DNA from 4 places in the Cytobacillus sp. IB215316 genome. Region 2 is predicted to be linked to each of the others. Evidence: predicted binding sites of a transcription regulator. Region 2 holds the regulator's gene; each other region holds the start of a gene.
The links. The regulator Rex, encoded in region 2, represses fermentation and respiration genes when NADH is low (regulators of the CRP and FNR family bind a similar motif). The targets are predictions, from matches to a motif close to TTGTGAAATATTTCACAA.

Region 1: the regulator Rex is predicted to act here: its motif matches at 3,346-3,363, upstream of SLH48_RS14840 (4Fe-4S dicluster domain-containing protein).
Region 3: the regulator Rex is predicted to act here: its motif matches at 3,391-3,408, upstream of pflB (formate C-acetyltransferase).
Region 4: the regulator Rex is predicted to act here: its motif matches at 2,840-2,857, upstream of hcp (hydroxylamine reductase).

Annotation. Positions count from the first base shown of each region.
Region 1 is NZ_JAXBMC010000009.1:113,159-117,911, forward strand. Features, by position in the region: gene SLH48_RS14830 (nitrate reductase cytochrome c-type subunit) at 1-58, opposite strand, end outside; gene napA (nitrate reductase catalytic subunit NapA) at 70-2,625, opposite strand; gene SLH48_RS14840 (4Fe-4S dicluster domain-containing protein) at 2,672-3,259, opposite strand; gene SLH48_RS14845 (YueH family protein) at 3,643-3,882, shown strand; ZMP/ZTP riboswitch at 4,134-4,217, shown strand; gene SLH48_RS14850 (bifunctional 5,10-methylenetetrahydrofolate dehydrogenase/5,10-methenyltetrahydrofolate cyclohydrolase) at 4,396-4,753, shown strand, end outside.
Region 2 is NZ_JAXBMC010000024.1:25,102-29,854, forward strand. Features, by position in the region: gene SLH48_RS21090 (DUF2161 domain-containing phosphodiesterase) at 1-87, opposite strand, end outside; gene tatC (twin-arginine translocase subunit TatC) at 258-1,010, opposite strand; gene SLH48_RS21100 (twin-arginine translocase TatA/TatE family subunit) at 1,028-1,198, opposite strand; gene SLH48_RS21105 (redox-sensing transcriptional repressor Rex) at 1,303-1,941, opposite strand; gene moaC (cyclic pyranopterin monophosphate synthase MoaC) at 1,974-2,459, opposite strand; gene SLH48_RS21115 (ABC-F family ATP-binding cassette domain-containing protein) at 3,046-4,753, shown strand, end outside.
Region 3 is NZ_JAXBMC010000002.1:599,747-604,499, forward strand. Features, by position in the region: gene pflA (pyruvate formate-lyase-activating protein) at 352-1,080, opposite strand; gene pflB (formate C-acetyltransferase) at 1,086-3,332, opposite strand; gene SLH48_RS07090 (YjcZ family sporulation protein) at 3,699-3,929, shown strand; gene purU (formyltetrahydrofolate deformylase) at 4,024-4,753, opposite strand, start outside.
Region 4 is NZ_JAXBMC010000017.1:1,475-6,227, reverse strand. Features, by position in the region: gene SLH48_RS19110 (DEAD/DEAH box helicase) at 1-380, opposite strand, end outside; gene SLH48_RS19105 (Crp/Fnr family transcriptional regulator) at 520-1,212, shown strand; gene hcp (hydroxylamine reductase) at 1,481-2,776, opposite strand; gene SLH48_RS19095 (Hsp20/alpha crystallin family protein) at 2,999-3,466, shown strand; gene SLH48_RS19090 (hypothetical protein) at 3,654-3,803, opposite strand; gene SLH48_RS19085 (hypothetical protein) at 4,085-4,267, shown strand; gene SLH48_RS19080 (sigma-G-dependent sporulation-specific acid-soluble spore protein CsgA) at 4,285-4,536, shown strand; gene SLH48_RS19075 (hypothetical protein) at 4,573-4,753, shown strand, end outside.

The DNA.
Region 1 (4,753 bases), on a different contig from region 2:
CAATAAGACTAAAGACTAATACAGTAATTACAAATAATAACAAATTTCTTTTTTTCATGTGCTCACCCCCTAAGCCTTTTCAATCTTAACTGCACATTTTTTATAGTCGGGTTGTTTAGAAATCGGACAATATGTGTCTAGTGTTGCTAAATTAATTAATGTTTCTTCCGCAAAGAATGGTACGTAGATAAGACCTTTAGGTGGATTTCCACGCCCTTTTGTCGTAGCTTTCACTTTCACTTCACCACGACGTGTAATAACCTTGACCATATCACCTGTTTTTATGCCCAATGCTTCTGCATCCTCAGGGTGAATTTCACAAAATGCCTCAGGTACTGCTCGGTGTAATTCTGGAACACGTCTTGTCATCGAACCGCTATGCCAATGCTCCAACACGCGACCAGTGCATAACCAAAACGGATACTCTTTATCTGGAATCTCAGATGCATCCTCAAATGGACGGAAGAAAATCGTAGGTCTATGATCAGTAGATTTATAAAAATCAATGTCTTTATATCTTCCTGGTTGACCGAATTCCTCAATATTGTATTGGTCAAAACCGTCCTCTTGTTTTCCATACGAATAACGCCAATTTGTTTCGAGCCATTCGCCATTCACTTCACGAACAGGCCAGCATATACCGTGTTGCTTAAAGTACTCTTCATATGGTGCTAACTGTTTTGCTTTAGTCTTTAATTGCTTGCCGAGCTCCTGTACTTCAGGATTTTCATGCGTATGTGGATTAGAGAACATTCGGTACTCTTCCCAAAGTATTTTGTTTACTTCATGCTGGTCCTCAAGTAAATCATTTTTGTCATAATCCCAAATATTGCCGAATATAACATCAAAGGCATCTTTATCACCTATTTTTTTACCTTCAAGCACACGTTTTGCTACTTGAACAATTGCCCATAAATCCCATTTTGCCTCCCCTGGCGGTTCAGTACATTTTTCAAAAACATTACTACGTCTTTCAGCATTACCAAATTGTCCTTCTCTCTCCACCCACATGGATGCTGGAAAAACAACATCTGCCATCTCAGTTGAACGAGTCGGATAAACTTCAGATACGACGATAAATCCATCCTTCACACCTTTTCCGTCAGGGTCATTCCCTCTGAAGCGGTTGAGCTTAGGCATCGTTTGTCCCCAGTTGTTTGACATACTCCACATAAACTTAACATTTCCGTTACCCAATTCTCGGAACATTTTGACCGTATGATATCCTGGTGTTTCAATCGGATCTAAGTATCCTTTTGGAAGATTCCAAATCAATTCACTAAATTGTCTATGTTCCGGTTTTTTCACCTCTAAGTCAGCTGGTAGACGATGTGCAAATACACCAACCTCTCGAGCTGTCCCACACGCACTTGGTTGGCCCGTTAATGAAAATGGGCCGTTACCAGGTTTACTTATTTTACCAGTCATAAGGTGAAGGTTGTATACTAAATTGTTAATCCAAGTCCCTCTTGTATGCTGGTTCATTCCCATCGTCCAAAGTGACATGATTTTTTTATTCGGATCAGCGAACTCTTTTGCTAATTCTTCAATCTGTTCAGCTGGAACACCAGATAATTCTGCGGCCTTTTCAAGCGTGTATTCACTCACCATTTGTTTATATTCTTCAAATGTTATATTCCAGTCTTTCCCTGCAACCTTTCCAACCTCTGTAGCTTCATAATTGTCATCGAATGTATGACCAAGGTTTTCGGTACCTGCTTTGAACTGACAATGTTCTTCAACAAACTTCTTGTCATACGCATCATTGACTATGAGATAGTTGGCGATAGCATTCGCAATAGCTAAATCCGTTTGCGGTCTAAAGACAAGTACGGATTCCGCAGTTTCAGAAGTACGGGATGGTCTCGTTGTTAAGTCATAATGTTTGACATTCGTACCACTTAATTTTCTTGCAGTTAGACGTGAATATAGAACTGGGTGCATCTCTGCCATATTTGCTCCCCATGTGACAAAAACATCAGCTTCATCTAAATCACGATAAGATCCCATTGGTTCATCTGATTGGAATGTCTTCATAAATCCAGCAACTGCACTTGCCATACAAAGACGTGCATTTGGATCAATATTATTATTTAACAATCCTATTTTCCATAACTTCACTGATGCATACCCTTCAGTGATCGTCTGTTGACCTGATCCCCAAAAGGCAATAGATTTAGGGTCTTTAGCGTGATTCTCTTTTAATTTATTTGCAACTAAATCTAAAGCTTCTTCCCAAGATGCCTCTCGAAAACCTTCCATCGTCCCTTTTTTACTTTTGTCTTCTCTAATTAATGGCTTCGTTAAGCGATCTTTGCCAAAAAGAATCTTTCCTACGTAATACCCTTTAATACAATTTAAGCCACGACTCGAACGGTTGTCAGGATCACCTTTTGTGGCAACAACTTTACCATCTTTTACACCAACGAGTACTCCACAACCAGTCCCACAGAAGCGACATACCGTTGATTTCCATTCATCAGGTTCAACGTTATCCATTTCCTGTACGACAGGATCATTTTGTGGTTCTACTGGTGTTGTCGCTTCATCCTTTTTACAGCCTGCAACTGCTAATGTTGCGGAAACTGCAGTTGCTTTTAATAAAGATCTGCGTGTTAACTCCATTAAATAACTCCTCCCCCATTACAAATTCTGTTTCTTTTTATAAAAGCTAAAACAATCCTCTTACTTCTCGTGGCTTCACACGAATTGCAACAGGATTGTCAACAACACATCTTTGTTCACAAATCCCACATCCTACACATTTATCGACATCAATGATTGGGGCGAACACTGCATGAATATCGTCACCGGGTTTTAGGTAAATATCTAATTTAATCGCTTCATCAATAAGCGGACATTCGCGATAACATACTTCACAACGCATCCCCTCATAAGCGATACAATGCTCGGGATCAATGATTGCTGTTCCCATTTGAACGTCTTCAACTTGGTTAATTCCAGATAAGGCAGTTGTAGGACAAACCTCAACACAAGGGAAATCTTCACATAATCTACAAGGATTTTCTCTAGCTTCAATAAATGGTGTACCTAAGCCGAAACCATGCGCCTCAGTACCCATCTTAATGCTGTCATACGGACATGCTTGATTACACTTTCCACAACGTACACATAGTGCTAAAAATTCATCTTCTTCAGCTGCTCCAGGAGGACGAAGAACAGTTTTGTTTCCACCTTTCATAAGTGAAAGTAATTCGTAAGCAGCTAGACCACCTATTAATGTTTTTAGCAGATTCATACCTTTCAGAATGATCCCCCCTCCTTGAGCAAAGATCTTAAAAACATTACTATCATAATAAAAGTACCATTTTAAATAATTGAAAAATGTGATAAATCTCACATTAATTAACATCACTACAAGATACTTTTTGACAATTTCAAAATAAAACTTCACATTTATTTCACAAAACTGCCACACCTATTCACATAATTGAAAACGCATTCATTTATTTCGTTTTTTATGAAATTCATTAATACAGACTTTACAAATCATAGAAATTCATCAAAAATAAATGTATAGAAGAGCTGCTTCCGTTGTGCATAATGATAGCAACAACAGATTTGTACAGAGCAGGCTACTATTTACTAAAACATACATTATAGATAATAAGGATGATGAAGATGAAAATTCGCAAAGCTATAATCAATAACCAACAAGAAAAAATATACTTATACGAAAATAAAAAAGAAGAGTATACTATTATCGCCATTCCCATTATTGAGTGGTCTTTCAAAGTTGATTATGAACTGGACGCTGAAACGCTTAAAAGCATACTTAATTCTTCACTCAAATCCCATACAAATGCAGACACTTCTCAAGACTTGACCAACAAAATATCACAGTGGGTTCGTGAAATGTGACATTAATTTGATTTACACATAAAAAAACTGAACATTAGGATATGATTTTGTAGATATTGTTCGTGATTTATTATACAATGAACATGGTCTATCATATCTTGCATTGACTGTTGCTTCTTGTACAAAGAAAATACAGTATATTAACGAGCGTACATGGAGCCTATTCATTTAATTAATTACTTGAAAGCTGCATGATATCCTCAGCATACTGTTTTTACATTAGCAACAAAGTTTACGAAAAAAGAGCCGTTATTCTTTACAGTTACTGACGACAATTGTGGAATGAACCACGAGGGAGCTGTAAAAGAAATTGCCGTGTCGTCTGGGCAGAGGCATCTGGATCAGCGTATGTGCCAAATTTAGTCTAAGAGTTTTTATTGATATGAATGTAGGAACCATACATTAAAACAAATTAGGCTTTTCTTAATAAACAGGAATACATGAAAATATTAGACTATTAAGCACTATTACGTTTTCTCCAGCCTCTTTGTATATAATATAGGAGGGATAAAGTTGGAAGAAAAATTGATTTTAGATGGAACTAAGGTTGCCAATTCTGTAAAAGACAGCTTAACAATGCGTGTATCTGCATTAAAAGAGCGAGGCGTTATTCCTTGTTTAGCTACAATTTTAGTTGGAGATGATCCTTCTTCTGCCACTTATGTAAAAATGAAAGGGAATGCGTGCGACCGGTTAGGCATTTTCTCAAAACGCATTCATCTACCAAAAGAAACTCAAACTGAAGAACTATTACAAATCATTCAGGAGCTTAATAATGATCCTTCTACACATGGCATCTTATTGCAGCACCCAGTGCCAAGCCAAATAGATGAACGGGCTGCCTTTGAAGCAATTGATATTGAAAAAGATG
Region 2 (4,753 bases):
ATATACTTCATAGCCCTGTTCTGTAAAATGCTCTTGAATAGGTTTATATAAATCAACCTCATACAATTTTGTTGTTTTATTGCTCATTACATCATTACTTTCTTCATTTATTCAAAGCTTAAATATTAGTTAATCATACGACCTTTATATTTAATATATTCACATGACACCTGCTAGATTTACTATAAAAAAAGTGAGCCTCTACAATTTGTAAAAACTCACTTTGATTACCTTTATTATGATTTATGGTTTGGTTGTTACTCATTTTCAGCCATGAGTTCCTGTTCTAGTTTTTCCACTTTGCGAAAGGTTATTTTTGAGATAAAGATACTTATTTCATATAGAATAAATAAAGGTATCGTCACCATCAGATGTGAAATGAGCTCTGGTGGCGTAATAAATGCTGCTATAACTAGTAAAACAAAATATGCGTATTTTCTTATTTTCGCTAAAAACATAGGCGAGACTATGCCAAGTCTAGTTAAAAACATCACAACGACAGGAAGCTGAAACAATATTCCAAATGGAATAGTGATTTTGAATAGAAATTGGAAATATTCATTTATCCCAATAACTTGATTAACCGTTAGGCGTTCAGATATCCTCGTCATAAACTCAATAACAAATGGAAATAGAATAAAATAGGAAAATGAAACCCCACCTAAAAATAGTAACACTGATATTGGTATATAACTTAAAGTGATTTTCCGTTCTTTTTCATATAAGCCTGGGCTAATAAACGCCCAAAGCTGGTATAAAATAACTGGTGCAGTAATTACAAAAGCTATAATAAAAGCAAATTGCATATAAATTTTTATTGGATCAGTTAAGGAAAATGCATTCATCGTCAGCTCTTTTGCTTCATCAGCCTGTTGTAAATAGACAATGATTGGCTCAGCCAAAAAAAAGCTTCCAATTGTAGCCATAACAAAGAAAACGGCTGCGATAATTAGACGCTTCCTTAGCTCTCCTATATGATCGTATACAGACATTTCTTTACTATCATTCATACTTTCTCATCCTAATGTTACTTCTTTTTATTATTTTCATTTGCAATATCTTGTGCCGCTCTCTTAAATTCTCTAAGTGTTTCTCCAGCAGCTTTTCCTAATTGAGGAAGCTTATTTGGACCAAAGATAACGAGTGCGATCACTAAAATTAATATAAGACTTCCAATTCCTATGTTAATTGGTCTCACCTCCATCATAAATTACAAATAATTTTCCTGATCTATCATTATAAAGCATATATTGTTTTTATAACTCCGTGATCATGTAAACGACCATAATGCCAATATAGCTACTATTCAGTTGGGTAGTTTTTAAGGAAATAAACTAAAGATTGTAATTCAACTGCTAAATCAATGTGATGAATCCTAATATGGTCAGGTACATTAATTCGAGCTGGCGTAAAATTCAAAATACCCTTAATACCTGTTTCTACTAAACGGTCAGTCATCCCTTGCGCAACTGGTGCAGGTACAGTTAAGATGGCGACACTTACATCCTTGGTAATATATTTTTCTAAGTCATCCATATGATAAATAGGAACATCTCCAACTGTAGTGCCAATTTTTTGCTCATCAACATCAAATGCAAGTTCAATTTTCATATTATTATTTTTAATAAAGTTGTAATTTAAAAATGCAGTACCTAAATTCCCAACCCCGATTAACACCACTTTTGTTAGTTCATCTTGATCTAGTGTTTGTCGAAAAAACGTTAATAAGTAATTAACATTATAACCATATCCTTTTTTACCTAAAGCACCAAAATACGAAAAATCTCTACGTATTGTTGCAGAATCTACTTTTACAGCCTCGCTTAATTCAGCAGAAGATACGCGCTGCTTACCTGCAGCATGAAGATTTTTTATGAAACGATAATACAATGGTAAACGTTTTGCAGTAGCTTGTGGAATTTTTGTTTGTTCGTTATTCACTTCTATTCCCCCACATTCAAACAGCTATTCATTCACTGCTCTCTAATAAAGTCTCCGTTCTTTCCACCAGTCTTCTCTAATAAATAAGTTGGACCAATAACCATACCTTTATCAACTGCTTTACACATATCATAAACAGTTAGGGCACACGTACTAGCAGCAGTTAGAGCTTCCATTTCAACACCTGTACTACCTTTAGTTTTAACTTCTACGATAATAATAAGCTTGTATAATTGCTTTTCTTCTTCCCATGTAAACGTGATATCGACACCCTTTAAACTAATTGGGTGACACATTGGGATAATATCTGCTGTTTTTTTTGCAGCCATAATACCAGCCACTTGAGCTACAGCTAACACATCCCCTTTTTTTATTTTTGAATGAATAATCTGTTCATAAATTTTTTGATTAACTGAGATACTTGATCTCGCTATAGCAGTTCTTAATGTTTCGCCCTTTTCAGAAATATCAACCATCTTTGCTCTACCTTGATCATTAAAATGTGTAAATGAAGACACTTGCTTTTCACCTCTCAATATGACTATACTACACTATTTTTACAATCCTGTCGTTACTTTAACAAGGCGTGAAAACTATATGTACATCCAAGGTCATTTCTATCACCTTTTGAGTACATGGCTTTTTTCATAAATGGTGAATTGTAACGAATAATTTAGCCCTTTGTCATAGTTTTAATGATGAGAAGCTGCAACAAACGATATAATAATTCGTATTTGTGTCTCAGTACATGGCTGCTGTTTTCGCATTAATTGTTGCTTTTCGTTCTAAGAAATAAATACGTATAAACTTAGCGGTTGTAGGCACCTTTTCTCATTATAAATGAGGTCAATTGCATAAGTTCATTTTTTGCTGTCCTAAATTATTCACAATAGCAACAAAGTTTACGAAAAGAGCCTATAACGTCTACAACCTAAGTTTAATATGACTCCAGTAAGAAAGCGCATACAAAATAAGCTAAACTATTATTAAAAATATGCATTTCACAAGCCTTTGATAAGTAAACATTGGAATCCAGTGAAAGAATATTGCTCATTTCATACATTTTAAGATACACTAAAACTATTATAACAGAGGTGAACTAACATGATAGTGTTACAAGTGAATCAGCTCACAAAATATTTTGGATCTGATCTTATTTTATCGAATATAAAGCTAGAAGTACAATTGAAAGATAGGATTGCTGTCGTTGGCCGTAACGGCGCTGGAAAATCAACTTTATTGAAAATAATAGCAGGTTATATGTCTCATGATAGCGGAAGCGTCATGAAACCGAAAGACATTTCTATTGGATATTTAGCACAACATAGTGGCTTAGATTCAGACTTATCTATTTGGGAAGAAATGTTAACCGTGTTTGAACCGTTAAAAAAAATGGAGATAGAATTACGTGAACTGGAAGAGAAAATGTCCAATCAAAGCCTAATGTCAAACAAGGCAGATTACGACAAACTATTAAAAGAGTATGATCATTTGCAAATTCAATATAAAGAACAAGGTGGCTATCAATATGAAGCTGATGTACGAGCTGTTCTACATGGACTCCAGTTTTCAAGCTTCAATTATTCGACACCTATATCATCATTAAGTGGTGGTCAAAAAACGAGGCTTGCTTTAGGGAAGCTATTATTATCAAAGCCTAATTTATTAATACTAGATGAGCCGACTAACCACCTTGACATTGATACACTCACTTGGTTAGAGCAATATTTACTCGGCTATCCAGGAGCTATTCTCATCGTATCTCATGACCGTTATTTCCTTGATAAAGTCGTTACACAAGTATACGAAATTTCTCGAACTAATTCAGCAAAATTCATTGGTAATTATAGTGATTATTTAAAGAAGAAAGCAGAAAATTATGAACACGATTTAAAGCTTTATGAAAAGCAGCAAGGTGAAATTGCTAAGCTTAAGGATTTCGTTCAACGAAACTTAGCACGAGCTTCAACAACAAAGCGAGCACAGAGTAGAAGAAAACAACTAGAAAAAATGACAGTTCTAGAGAAGCCTGCTGGAGATGAAAAATCAGCTTCGTTCCACTTCGACATCGAACGTCAAAGTGGAAATGAAGTTTTGAAAGCCAATGATATTTCAGTTTCATATGAAAACAACAAGCCTATTATCCAACATATCAATTTTCAAATCATGAAAAGTGACAGTGTAGCTTTGGTAGGTCCAAATGGTATTGGGAAATCAACCTTACTCAAGGCAGCGATTAATAAGATACAAGCCCTACAAGGAGAATTTTCCTTTGGTTCAAATGTTAAAGTTGGCTACTATGACCAAGAACAAGCAAATCTTAGTTCTAATAAAAGTGTTCTTAATGAGCTGTGGGATGAGTATCCATCAAAATCGGAGAAGGATATAAGGACAGTGTTAGGCAACTTTTTATTTTCAGGTGATGATGTGTTAAAGCCGGTATCAACACTTAGTGGCGGCCAAAAGGCACGACTTGCGTTAGCAAAGCTTATGTTACAAAAAGCTAATCTGTTAATTTTGGACGAGCCTACGAACCATTTAGACTTGGATAGTAAAGAAGTTCTTGAAAATGCATTGATTGACTATCCTGGTACAATTCTATTCGTCTCCCACGACCGCTATTTTATAAACCGACTAGCGACGAAAGTGTATGAGCTTGCTCCAAACGGTATTACTGAATATTTGGGAGACTATGATTATTTCATATCAAAGAAAGCAGAGATTGAAGAAATCAAGCTGTTAAATGAACAAAAAGTGGTCAATCCTTCAATCAAGGAAGATAAAACGCAGACGAAGCTGACTTATGAACAAG
Region 3 (4,753 bases), on a different contig from region 2:
ATGGGTATATAATTCATTAAAAAATATATTTGCTCACTTTTTCACAAATGATTTGTTATTTAGTACACCTACATAATACTGTATACATAGTGTGATTGTCAATATACCCCTGTATGTATATTTTGTGACATCTTTTTTTACTTTGTTTTATTGTTATTGTAGCAGTCAGTTTTGACAGAGTTTTGGTCAATTAATATTTTATGGGTCAAATCTTAAGTTTTATGGGTCAATTCTTAATCTTTGTGGGTCAAATTTCAAACTTTATGGGTCAATTACACATATTTATCCCTCAACTAACGTCATCATCATAAAAAGAAGTAACACGATGTTTAGTGTTACTTCTTTTTTTAATCATTTCATAAGTGTAGGTGAGTACGATGTAACTATTTTGTATGCTTTGTCAACCTCTTCGGCTGAAGGTGGATTTGTATCAATTAATTCATTGTCCAAACAAAGTGCTTTCCATTTATATTCACCCATTTTATGATAAGGTAGTATTTCTACCTTTTCAACATTCGATAACGTACCTATAAATTGTCCAAGTCGGTCTAAATCTTGTTCCTGATCTGTATACCCTGGAACGAGCACATGCCTAACCCATATAGGAATTCCCTTATCATTTAAACGGTTTGCAAATGAAATCGTATTTTTATTAGATAAACCTGTAATGTCTTGATGTTTTTGTTCATCTATATGTTTAATATCCAGAAGAACAAGGTCAGTTAAATCTAATATCTCATCTATATTTGCAGGTATTACAGATCCCGCTGTATCTAATGCTGTATGAATGCCCAGTGCTTTACATTTCTTAAATAAATCAATGATAAAATCAGCTTGAATTAGTGGTTCTCCACCACTTACAGTAACACCACCATTTGAAAAACTCATATAGGACATATATTTTTTTATATCTTCAATTAAGTCATTCGTATCTTCTTCTTTACCTCCAGCTACTTTCCAAGTATCTGGGTTGTGGCAATAAATACAACGTAACGGACAGCCTTGTGTGAATACGATATAACGCAATCCTGGTCCATCTACTGTACCACAAGTTTCAACTGAGTGAATTCGTCCTTTCATGCTGATCACATACTTTCATGGAATGTTCTATTAATTACGTCTATCTGTTGCTCACGAGTTAATTTAATAAAGTTTACGGCATAGCCAGAGACACGAATCGTTAATTGTGGATATTTTTCTGGATGCTCCATTGCATCTAGTAATTGCTCTCTTTCAAATACATTTACATTAATATGATGTCCCTCTTGTCTCATATAACCATCTAAAATCGAAACAAGGTTTCTTATTCTCGTGTCAGCTTCTTTTCCGAGAGATTTTGGAACCATTGAAAAAGTACAGGAGATTCCATCTAAACAGTCATCGTAAGGAAGCTTAGCTACTGAATTCAGCGAAGCTAATGCACCTTTTTTATCACGTCCATGTAAAGGGTTTGCTCCTGGTGCAAATGGTTCACCAGCTTTTCTACCATCAGGAGTTGTACCTGTTTTTTTACCATACACCACATTTGATGTGATCGTTAAAATAGATTGAGTAGGCAGTGAATTTCGATAAGTCGGGTGCTGGCGTAACTTATTCATGAAATTCTCAACTAACTCTGTTGCAATTGAATCAACTCGATCATCATCGTTTCCGAACTGAGGGTAGTCACCTTCGATTTCAAAATCTACAGCGATTCCATATTCATTTCTAATTGGACGCACTTTTGCATACTTAATGGCACTTAATGAATCTGCTACAACAGACAACCCAGCAATACCACATGCCATCGTTCGTAATATTTCTTCATCATGTAGAGCCATTTCAATCCGTTCGTATGAATATTTATCATGCATATAGTGAATTACATTTAATGTATTCATGTATAATTTTGCAAGCCAATCTAGCATCTTATCATATTTTTCAAACACTTCGTCATAATGTAGAATATCTGCTTTGATCGGTTCAAAGTTAGGTCCCACTTGCACTCCTAACTTTTCATCAATCCCACCATTGATTGCATATAATAAAGCTTTCGCTAAATTCGCACGAGCCCCAAAAAATTGCATTTGCTTACCGATTTTCATGGCAGACACACAGCATGCAATCCCATAGTCATCACCATATTCTTCACGCATTAGATCATCATTTTCGTATTGAATGGAGCTTGTTTTAATAGACATTTTTGAGCAATAACGCTTGAAATGTTCCGGTAGCTCTGTCGACCATAATACTGTTAAATTCGGCTCAGGAGCTGGTCCTAAATTATCTAACGTATGCAGAAACCTAAATGATGTTTTCGACACAAGGGGACGTCCATCTAAACCCATGCCACCAATTGATTCTGTGACCCACGTTGGATCACCGCTAAATAATTCGTTGTAATCTGGCGTACGTAAAAATTGAACCATCCTTAGCTTCATAACAAAATGGTCAACTGTCTCTTGTATCTCTGACTCAGTCATCGTTCCATTATTCAATTCTCTTTCAAAATAAATATCTAAGAATGTTGAGACGCGCCCTAGACTCATAGCAGCACCATTTTGTTCTTTTATCGCAGCAAGATAGGCAAAATACAACCATTGAATTGCTTCGCGTGCATTTTTGGCAGGCTTAGAAATGTCAAATCCGTAAGAAGCTGCCATATCCTTCAGTTCTTGTAATGCCCTAAACTGTTCAGAAATTTCTTCACGATCACGAATCACTGCGTCACTCATCATATCATTTTCAAGTTTGGCATGGGCTTTTCTTTTTTCATCCATTAATCGATCTACACCGTATAAAGCTACTCGACGGTAGTCACCGATAATTCGCCCTCTCCCATATGCATCAGGTAGTCCAGTAATGATCCCAGCTTTTCTAGCCTTTCTCATTTCAGGAGTATACACATCAAATACTCCTTGGTTATGGGTTTTGCGGTACTCAGTAAAAATTTTCTCTACTTCTGGTTCAAGCGTAAATCCATATGCGTTACATGCATCCTTCACCATTCGAATACCACCGAATGGTTGTATAGAGCGCTTTAGCGGTGCATCAGTTTGCAAACCAACAACACTTTCTAAATCTTTATTTATATATCCTGGCCTATGAGAAGTAATGGTAGATACTGTTTTAGTATCAACATCCAGTACACCACCATTTTTTCGTTCTTTTTTCGTTAACTCTAAAACTTCTTCCCATAAGCTAGATGTTTTTGCTGTTGGAAGAGCAAGAAAATCTTCATTACCTGTATATGGTGTCACATTATTTTGAATAAAGTCTCTTACATCAATGGCATGCATCCAAGTTCCTTCGTTAAAATTCTCCCATGCAGTTTCTTTTATCATTGTGCTCATTTTGTCCATGTTAACTTCCTCCATTATTATCATTAAATTTTCATTAAAGCGATTTCATTTGTGAATTGTTTCACAACTCAGAGTAAGAAAATAAGAATTAATTGTTTATTTATTACCAATTATACTATTAATATGGTGTATATAACGGATCGTTATTGACGACATTGTGAATTTTTTCACGGATTAATTGTATTGACATGGAAGAAATTAGAGGTTGTAGCAGTTACATAATTCGACTTAATACTATATAAATATTCAACATGTTGTAATGAAGGATCATCAATAAAATATAAATAATCTGTATTCTTATAGACAATTTGCCCATTCTTTCATACACATATATGGAGAAGAAAGGGAGGTTAGTTTATGCATAATTATGGGGGAGCTCAAGGATATACTGGATACAACTACGGGGCTGTACCTGATGTTAGACACTCTGCCTACAGATACGGCTACGAGAGAGGTTGTACAAATTCTGCACCCTGTTACAATCAACCTGTCCTTGTTGGTGACTCAGTGGGTACTGGGTTTGCGTTAATTCTTGTGTTATTTATACTACTGGTTGTCATACTTGCAACAGTAGTTAAAGCTATTTAACAACATTTTGAGGAGAGGTGCTGATTCTCACCTCTCTCTATAATAACAACCTTAACATTCATATATAGTCAACTACGTTAACTACTACAAAATTTTAAAATACAATGGTTTTGTTTTTGTAAACAATCACTCGATCTTCTAGGTGCCATTTAACTGCTAGAGCAAGAACACTTCTTTCAATAGAACTGCCTATTTTCTTCAAGGACTCAACATTATCACGGTGGTTAACTCTCATAATATCTTGCTCGATGATCGGTCCTTCATCAAGGTCATTCGTAACATAGTGGGATGTAGCTCCAATGAGCTTTACACCTCTTTGGTATGCTCTGTCATACGGTCTTGCTCCGACAAATGCTGGTAAGAACGAATGATGGATGTTAATGATTTGATTAGGATATGATTCAACAAATTCTGATGTCAATATTTGCATATATCTAGCTAATATTATCAGATCTACCTCATACTCTTTTAACAATTGAAGCTGAGTACTTTCTACCTCTTTCCTATTGTCTTTACTTGCAGGGATATAATAGAAAGGTATATCTAAAGATTCGACTATTTCCCTTGCATCTTCATGATTACTAATGACTAACGCAATATTCGTCATCAAATCTCTATTTTGCCATTCCCATAAAAGTTCCTGCAGACAATGAAGCTCCTTAGAAACGAAAATGGCTGTTTTCTTTAATTCATGAACGAATGTAAGTTGCCACTCCATGGAAAATTGATCAGCAATGCTTTGGAACTGCTTTTTCATAACACTCCCTTTATGTAGCAAGTCTGGACATTCAAATTCAATTCTAATAAAAAAGACGCCACCTTCT
Region 4 (4,753 bases), on a different contig from region 2:
CCCATTTCTGAAATGATCTCATTTAATTCACTCTTTTGATCTTGCGCTAACGCTTTAGTAGGGAAAATATATAATGCGCGGTTCATTTCATCTTGTGCAACAGCTTGAAGAACTGGAAGATTATAACATAATGTCTTTCCAGATGCAGTTGGGGTCACCGTTACAATATTCTGTCCATCTTGAACTGCTTCATATGCCGTACATTGATGTGTATATAATGAGTTTACACCCCTATTATGTAAAGCTGTTTTAATTCTGGAGTCAACACTGTCAGGTATCCTCATTGTTTTTTCTTTCTCTGGCTCTACCTCATGCCAATGTATAATATTATCATTTACTTTTAGTTCGTCAATAATGTCGGACAGCGACTTTTTATTCACTACCTGTTCACCGCCTATTTTAATAAATATCACATCTATTTTATTGTAACGAATAAACGTTCGCAATGAAAGTTTTTAGTCGCCAAATTATAAAATCTGTTAAAATAAATATAATGAAAATACTGTGGAGTGGAAACAAATGAATAAACAAACTATTGAAGACGTTTTAAGAAATGTACCTTTATTTAAAGAACTTATAAATACTGAATTAAAGGAAATTGTAAATATTGCAATCACCAGAACGTACCAAAAAGGGACTCATATTTTCATGCATGAAGACCCGTTAGATTATGTGTATTTTATACATACTGGTAAGGTAAAGATATATAAAAATGATATTCAAGGGAAAGAACAGATTGTATCTGTATTAAGTGATGGAGATATGTTTCCACACGTAGGTTTTTTTAGAAAAGGCAATTATCCAGCTTCGTCATTCGCTGTCGAAAGTACTGCTGTTGTAGCAATTTCTATCTCTAATTTTGAACAATTACTTTTACAACATCCAGAAGTTTGTATTAAACTATTTAGAGTGATGGGTGAAAAAATTATAGATTTACAAAAGAGACTTGAAGAACAAATTTTAAATAATACATATGAACAAATCGTTAAGCTGTTATTAAGACTTTCAGAAACTCACGGAACGGAAGTTGATAACCATACTAGAGTGCTGTCGACCCAATTCACCAATAAGGAACTAGCTAATATGATTGGTACGACTAGGGAAACAATAAGTAGAACGATCACAAAGCTTAAAAAACAAGGATATATTACAGTGAATTGCGATGGCAACCTTGTTATTGATGTAAGCAAGTTCGAATCAGAAATCTTGTGAGTTAAAGGCTAAAAGCTCTTTTTAAAAGCGATTACGAAATGGACAATAAGGTAAAGTTCTATATGAAGTCCAAAACTTTGAAGATAGAAAAACATCCGAATCGCAGGTTATATACAAATTTAGCTCTTTTACGAAAACAACAATTAATGCAAAGACAACCAAAAAGATGAGTTGCTAGAGCAGCAACTCATTTTTCATGTTCCCAAACTGTTATTACTCAGAGTGAGTGTAAATTGGTCATCCGAAAAAACAAACTTACCTTAGTGAACTAAATGGTTAAGGATAACATTTGTTCCATATCGTCCTGCGCATTATCAATTAATTGGAGGTTGAATGTTTCTTGTAAAACGTTCAGGACTCCCTCAGAAATAAACTCTGGTGGCTTAGGCCCAATGCGAATATCTTTAATGCCTAAACTAAATAAACCAAGTAAAATTGCTACGGCTTTTTGTTCGAACCAAGAAAGAACAATACTGATTGGTAAATCATTTACTTCACATTGAAAAGCATCAGCTAAAGCAAGTGCTATTTTTACCGTTGAGCCTGAATTATTACATTGACCTAAATCAATATAGCGAGGAATTTCTGTCCCTGGTACCGTGCCATAGTCTACATCATTAAAACGAAACTTCCCACAAGATGTAGTTAAGATAACTGTTTCTGGTGGCAAAGATGTAGCTAGCTCTCGGTAGTACTCTCCACCTTTTCCTGGAGCATCGCATCCAGCTATAACAAAAAACCTTTTAATTTTGCCATCCTTAACTGCTTGGATAACTTCAGGTGCCAAGCCTAATACTGTTTCATGATGGAAGCCGGTTACTAATGTTTGTTCTGATTCAATGTTTGCATCTGGTAATTGGAGTGCTCTATTTATTAAAGGAGTGAAATCATCATTCTCTATTTTTTGAACATTTTCCAAGCCAGCTACTTCATATGAATACATTCGATCTGCATACGTACCCTTAATCGGCATTACACAGTTTGTGGTTGCTAAAATAGCACCAGGAAACTTTTCAAATAATCTACGTTGATCATACCATGCTTTTCCTATATTCCCTTTTAAATGCTGATATTTTTTTAATTCTGGATAACCATGTGCAGGGAGCATTTCTGAGTGAGTATAAATGTTTATCCCTTTCCCTTTTGTTTGCTCAAGCAACTCTTGCAAAGCAAATAAATTATGACCAGTTACTACGATACACTTTCCTTCAATTTTATTTTGAGAAACTGTTATTGGCTGGGGTATACCTAAACGTTCAGTATGAGCTTTATCAAGTACGTCCATGATACGAACTGCTGCTTGCCCTACCTTCATTGCCATATCAATATGTTCTTCAACATTAAAATTTGAATTCGTTAACGTCATATAAAGTGCTTCATGAGTCGTTGCATCAACAAATGGATCGGTATATCCAAGTTGATTAGCATGTGTCCGGTATGCAGCTATGCCCTTTAAACCAAATACGATTGTATCTTGTAAGCTTGCGATCGTTTCATCCTTTCCACATACACCAACCACTTTACACCCTCCTGATGGAGTTTGTTCACATTGATAACAAAACATGTCTATCTCCCCTTTAAAAACGGAATTTTCATGTTTTAGCATACATCTTTCGCATACTATCAATTGTGATGTTAATCACTTTTTTGCATAATTTACAAAATGTTCACATTTATACCATTTTTTCATTACATGACATGAGATACTTTGTGTGTTTTTTTGTGCCCTTTCCGAACGAAGCGCATAAGTTATAGCGAATAAACTTTTTTAATTGAGGTGAAAGTTGTGAGTTCAGACAATAATAAATTATCTAAAAATCTAGAGAACGAATTCAATGGCTTAATCAAATCGATGAATGAATTCATTAGTGAAAATCCTTTTAAACGGATATTTGAGTCTCTTGATGACCTACTTAGAGAGCCCCTCTTCATTCAACAAATACCTATACGAACATTTGAAACAGATAAAGAGTATGTTATTAATGCAGAATTACCTGGTGTTAAGCGAGAGCAAATAAGCCTTGAATTCTTCGAACATTATGTAACGATCTCACTTAATAACAGCGAAATAATTGAAGAGTCAAATGATAAACAACAAACATTCCAAAAAATGCATACATTCCAACAGGCTTCAAGAACCGTTCACGTTCCCTACAAAATCCCAGAGCAAAACGTAACGGCAACATTTAGGGACGGCCTACTAGATATACGTATTCCACGCCAACAACGCAAGCGGATATCCATTCAGGAATAGAACAGCTCTTTCGTAAACCTTCTTGCTATTAAACAGAATGATGAGTATAAATACAACTCAATAATTCTAAGAGTAGATAAAGTTCCACGAACGCTAGTGTATGTATATCAAAGAAGAAGTGAAAAAATCAATACTATATAAAAAAGCAGCGAAGAAAATATTCATTCGCTGCTTTTTATGTATTCCATTAGGAATTTTTGTGAGATTCACTTCCGTATTTCGGATTATTTTCTGGAGTTGAATCATGTTGAATGGACTGCTCATTAGCAAATTCAGTCTCATTCCTATTGTTCGGATATTTATTTTGTCTCTTTCGGTTATTGTTTTGATTAGTCATTCATATTCCTCCTAGTTATCGTTTTTATTATTCATTTCCTTTTTAGGACGTTTTTGTGTAAATTGGTTTCCAAATTCCATGTTTGTTTTTTGTGGTTTATTTTGCTTCTTTGTCACCTATGCTCCTCCTTTTTCAATTCATTTGGAGCAACGGATTGACATGACCTTTGCTCCAATACATAGTCTGTGACGCATGAAAAAAGATTATACACCTCATATTTCATACTATAAATTACATATTTTTAAAAATTAAAAGCAAGTTATATGTAGGAGGTGGATGTAGTGAATAAAAAGAATGAAAATCCAGAACATATACAAACTGAAACTCATCTAGACCCATCAGAAGAGCCAAGATTAGTAATCAAGACAAATCTTGATCCTGAAACGAGTGTTGAGGAAAATCCCTATTATAATGAAAATGTGAAAGATGTTGAAGAGTTTACGGAGTATTTTGATAAAACATAAAAGGTGTGTCAAACATTATGGATAAGACATTAAGATATTTACAAGAAACATTATCAAACTATTTAGATAAACACAATATATCGGAACAAATATATGAAAAACTTCTTGCAAAAACGTATCGCAGTGAAGGGGATTTTGTTAAAGAATTAAATGAAGAAGAAATATCATTTTTAGATGAGGTTTTACCTGATGAAATAATATATGCTTTAGATGAACAAGATTTCAAACGTGTAGAGCAATTGAATGAGGTTTATGAGTTACTGTATTAGTAATAATGAGTAGTCAATAATAAAGGTCATGGGGTGATGAAGCTGACACGTAACAATGATAATTTTATTAATATTAAATTTCAAGATGGTGCTATCGATAAGAATGGGATAAACGGTTGTCAAGTAGAAGACGTTCTTCCTATCTTAATCAATAAGCTTAAAGCATTTCAAAATGGCGATTTTCACAGCATGGAAAATTCACTAGCCATTTCAAATC